One region of the Halomonas sp. NCCP-2165 genome, then DNA from elsewhere that is predicted to be linked to it. Evidence: predicted binding sites of a transcription regulator. Region 1 holds the regulator's gene; the other holds the start of a gene.

The links. Region 1 encodes sigma-54, which starts transcription at its own class of promoters, with help from an activator protein. Its sites were predicted from a motif close to TGGCACNNNNNTTGCTNT; they were not measured.
Region 2: the regulator sigma-54 is predicted to act here: its motif matches at 1,450-1,467, upstream of NFU04_RS02555 (phenol hydroxylase subunit).

What each region holds. Positions count from the first base shown of each region.
Region 1 covers NZ_BRCY01000004.1:48,421-50,815, reverse strand. Annotated here, with positions in the region: gene lptB (LPS export ABC transporter ATP-binding protein) at 1-33, shown strand, start outside; gene NFU04_RS03090 (RNA polymerase factor sigma-54) at 385-1,797, shown strand; gene hpf (ribosome hibernation-promoting factor, HPF/YfiA family) at 1,962-2,270, shown strand; gene ptsN (PTS IIA-like nitrogen regulatory protein PtsN) at 2,277-2,395, shown strand, end outside.
Region 2 covers NZ_BRCY01000003.1:122,907-125,301, forward strand. Annotated here, with positions in the region: gene NFU04_RS02545 (MmoB/DmpM family protein) at 1-112, opposite strand, end outside; gene NFU04_RS02550 (aromatic/alkene monooxygenase hydroxylase subunit beta) at 141-1,127, opposite strand; gene NFU04_RS02555 (phenol hydroxylase subunit) at 1,178-1,417, opposite strand; gene NFU04_RS02560 (sigma-54-dependent Fis family transcriptional regulator) at 1,756-2,395, shown strand, end outside.

The DNA of each region.
Region 1 (2,395 bases):
GAGGTCTATCTGGGCGAGGATTTCCGCCTCTAGGCTATGCCCGAAAACTGGCTGCGCTCGGCCATACGGCGTTAAAAATCGGCTCGTGCGCGAGTCCGATCAAAGTACTCATTTACACCGCGTAAACTCGTACGCGAGCCCGGTCCGTCTTTTCGCCGATTTTTGCCTTGTCTGACCTTCGCTCGCCGACTTTTCAGACAAAGCCTGCGAAACCACGGGGAATCGCCGCTGCCAATTCGCTGAAAGTCTTAGCCACGAGATCGATTTGGCATATTCATTGCGGCTGGCATATAACTTGCTACGAAGTCATGCCCAATGGGCTTGCACAGGCACCGGCGGCGGGCTACCGTGTCTCCCACCTTTGTCGCGGAACCCTAGCTCACCATGGCAATGAAACCCTCGTTGCAGCTCAGGGTCGGCACACAGCTGACCATGACCCCACAACTGCAGCAAGCCATCGCCCTGCTGCAGCTCTCCACCCTCGACCTGCGCCAGGAGATCCAGCAGGCCCTGGAGTCCAATCCCATGCTGGAACTGGACGAGGCCTACGGCGAACTGGCGGTGGAGGCGCCCAAGGAGGACGACTGGTCCGAGGCGATTCCCGAGCAACTGGCGGTGGACAGCGACTGGTCCGACACCTATCAGGACATGGCCCCCAGCGGTGGCGGCGAGGCGCCGGACTTCGAGCGCAATGCCGATGTTCCCAGCCTGCGCGATCACCTGACCTGGCAGCTGGCCATGACCGACCTGACCGCGCCCCGTGAGCGGGCCATCGCCGAGAGCCTGATCGATGCCGTGGATGCCAACGGCTACCTGACCCTGCCCCTGGAGGAGATCACCGAGGGGCTGCGCCAGCAGGACCTCGCCGGCCTCAAGGTCGGCGACGTGGAGGCGCTGCTGATGCGCCTGCAGCAGTTCGAGCCCACCGGGGTCTTCGCCCGCGACCTGCGCGAGTGCCTGCTGCTGCAACTCGGCGCCCTCCCCGACGACACCCCCCTGCTGCCCCAGGCCAAGCGCCTGGTGCGCCAGTTCCTCGAGGCCCTGGCGGGGGACGATCGCAAGCTGCTCAAGCGCCGCCTGCGCCTCGAGGACGACCAGCTGGATACGCTGATCCAGCTGGTCCGGAGCCTCGACCCGCGCCCCGGCCAGGCCTATGCCGAGGGCGGCAGCGACTATGTAATCCCCGACCTGATCGCCCGCCATGACCGCGATGGCTGGCGGATCGAGCTCAATCCCGAGGCGCTGCCGCGGATGCGCATCCAGCCCGACTATGCGGCGCTGATCCGCCGCGCCGACAAGAGCGACGACAACACCTTCATGAAGCAGCACCTGCAGGAGGCACGCTGGCTGCTCAAGAGCCTCTCCAGCCGCAATGACACCCTGCTGCGGGTGGGCCAGGAGATCATGACCCGCCAGCTCGACTTCCTCGAGCGAGGCGAAGAGGCCATGAAGCCCCTGGTGCTCGCGGATATCGCCCAGACGGTGGAGATGCATGAATCGACCATCTCCCGGGTCACCACCCAGAAGTACATCCACACCCCCCGCGGGGTCTTCGAGCTCAAGTACTTCTTCTCCAGCCAGGTGGGGGGCGGCGAGGGCGACGCCCACTCCAGCACCGCCATTCGCGCCCGGCTCAAGAAGCTGATTGGCGAGGAGCCGCCGCGCAAGCCACTCTCCGACAGCAAGCTGGTGAGCCTGCTCGCCGAGGATGGCATTCAGGTGGCGCGGCGCACCGTGGCCAAGTATCGCGAGGCCATGGGCATCCCCCCCTCCAGCGAGCGCAAGCGTCTCTCCTGACCGGCAACGCCTTCGTCGATTCTCGGAAAAACCATTTATCCCATTGATCTCAATGGGATAAAAATCCGATAAGGCTTGCGTTGGAAATCCCCGACGCCAAGGGGTTTGCAGGGGCGAAAAAAGGGTTACAATCGAGATGACACCCGCAGGAAGAGGAGCGTGCCATGCAAGTCAATATCACCGGCCATCACGTCGAATTGACCGATGCACTGCGTGACTATGTGAACGAGAAGCTCGCACGACTGGAGCGGCATTACGACAATATCACCACGGCACAGTTCACCCTGTCCGTCGAGAAAGAACGCCAGCAAGCCGCTTGCGTACTCCACGCTGCCGGTGCCGATCTGCACGCCGAAGCCCAGGATGGCGACATGTATGCCGCTATCGATGCGCTCGCCGACAAGCTCGACCGCCAACTGGTGAAACACAAGGAAAAGGCTCAGGCCCGCGCCCAGGGCGCCGGTGCCCGCTAACCCTCCATGACTCTGCAATCCATCCTTCCCCCCGAGCGGGCGCTGTTCGATGTCCCCGGGGGGAGCAAGAAACGGGTGCTGGAATTCTTCAGCACCTTTATCGCTCAGAACACCCCCAGCCTCGA
Region 2 (2,395 bases), on a different contig from region 1:
GGATCATGGCCGGGCTGTGCTTGACCTCGGCGTCGGGGTTGTCCTCGCCGATGGCCTCGACGATAAAGCGGGCGTTCTCGTTGTCCTGCAGGGCGATAAAGACGCGTGACATGGGGCTAACTCCGTAATCAGGGAAAGGCTCAGTGGGTCTCGAGCAGGCCGAGCTTGGCGAGGCGCTTATCCAGCACCGCCAGGGCGGCGTCGAGCTCGATGTCGGCGTCGATGGCCACCGGGGTCAGCGCCTCGATGGCACGGCTGCGCCAGTGGGCGACCCAGCGGGTCAACTGCGCCCGATTGGCCTCGCTCTCGCCGGCCAGGGTCTTGAACAGTGCATCGATAAAGCGGCTGCCATCCTTGAACCAGTCGCCCATGAAGTCGGTGAGGATGGCGATATCGCCGCCACCGATCTCCATCAGGCGCGCGTCCAGGGACTCCAGCAGAAAGGGGTAGAGCAGGCCGTCGAAGATCAGGTTCTGGGCCAGGGAGAGCTCGGCCCAGTCCTCCACCACCAGGCTGTCTTCGACGTAGCGGCGCACGCCCTGCCATGCGGCCTCCTCCATCCACAGGGTCTTGGCCTCGGCCAGCAGGGCGCCGGGCGACTCGTCGAGCAGCAGGCCGATGCGCGACAGGTACTGGGCCACGGCGAGGCGGTCCATGCCATGGTACATATGCGCCTGGCTCAGGGTGGTACCGTAGGCATTGGCGGCGATGCCCACGTTATTCATGTTGGCGCCCATCTCGGCATGCCGCAGCGGCAGCAGACAGCGGGTCAACAGGCGGCGCACGTCGTCGTTCAGGCGAGCGCCCAGGCCGCGCTTCTCGAAGAAGGCGAAGCTGGACTCGGTGTTCTCCTGGAGCTTGGCGCGGGCCGCCACCCAGGCGCCATAATAGAACTGGCGGGGGTCGCTAAAGGCGTACCAGTCTTCCATCACCAGCGCCGTGTAGCCGGTGTCGTAAAGTTCGTGGTGCTCATCGAACATCGGCCGATAATGGAAGTTGGTGGTCGGCTGAATATCGAAGCTGGCTTCCTGATAACGGGTCGCCGGCTTGTCGCCGAAGCGCCGCTTGGTATGGCCATAGGTCTGACGAATCGGCGTAATCTCCGCCGTCTTGATCTCGACACTCATAGGGGACTCCTCGTTTCTTATTGTGCGATGGTGGCCGTTGTTTTCTGGCGTTATTGGCTGACGCTGTAGCGCCACTTTTCCATCTGGGCATCGACGGCCTCGGCCTGCTCATCGCTCATAAATGTCACATTATTTCGAGCACAGAACGCTTCGAAGGCCACGGGCGGCATGATCAGCTCGACGAACAGCTCCGGGTTCTCGATGGCGAAATCGAATTCGACGAAGCGTGCGCTTCTCTCCCTCACTCGGACATAGCGTTTCAGGGTGCGGGGGATGGCCGATTGGGACATGGGTTCACCTCCGGGTGAGTTTCCTCCATACCTTTACAAGGCACATGCCAGCTCGGCCAAAAAACAAAAAACTCAAGAAAAAACAGTGATATAAAAATTCACCCCACCGCTTAACGAGCTCCTAAGGAGCACCGCTAATCGTGAAAATCATCAATTGCTGCGCAGCAGCTTGTCTAAATGATGAAAACCACCGGCCGGCGACAGGGAGTGCAATGAAAGGAGACTGGAAGGGGCGACCTCGAGCGGCTTATGCTGTCGGAGTCGATAATCGATAGTCGTGTTGAAAAAAACCGACAAAAGTCCAATACACAAGACCAAAATAACGACCCTATGACGCCATGAAAACGAGCACGCCTAGCGATGGGGTGACGCCGCGTTACCCGGATAGCCGAGATATTCTCGAGAAATTGCGCTTCCTCCCCGAAGAGGGTCAGATATGGCTGGGTGAGCAACGCATGCTGCTGATGCAGCTACAGACCATGGCCACCTTCCGTCATGAGATCATCCGTACCCTGGGGCTGAAGCGTGCCAAGAGCTTCTTCCTGCGCCTGGGCTACCACTCGGGCCTGAAGGATGCCGAGCTGGCCCAGGCCGTACGTGGCCAGGAGATGTCGATAGAGGATGGCTTCCTGACCGGCCCCCAGCTCCACTCCCTGAGGGGACTGGTCAAGGTGATCCCCCTGGCGCTGGAGATCGACCCGAGCCGAGGGCACTTCTACGGCGAGTTCGAATGGCAGGACTCCTATGAGGTGGCGATCAACGAGCAGCTGGACTCCTCCCTGGACGAGCCGGTGTGCTGGATGCAGCTGGGTTACGCCTGCGCCTACTCCAGCCAGTTCCTCGGCCAGGAGATCCAGTATCGAGAGGTGGAGTGTCGCGGCCGCGGCGACGAGCGCTGCCGCATCATCGGCCGTCCCGCCGCCGAGTGGGAAGATCATGGCGCCTTCGCCGAGCATTTCCGCGAAGACCCGCTGATCG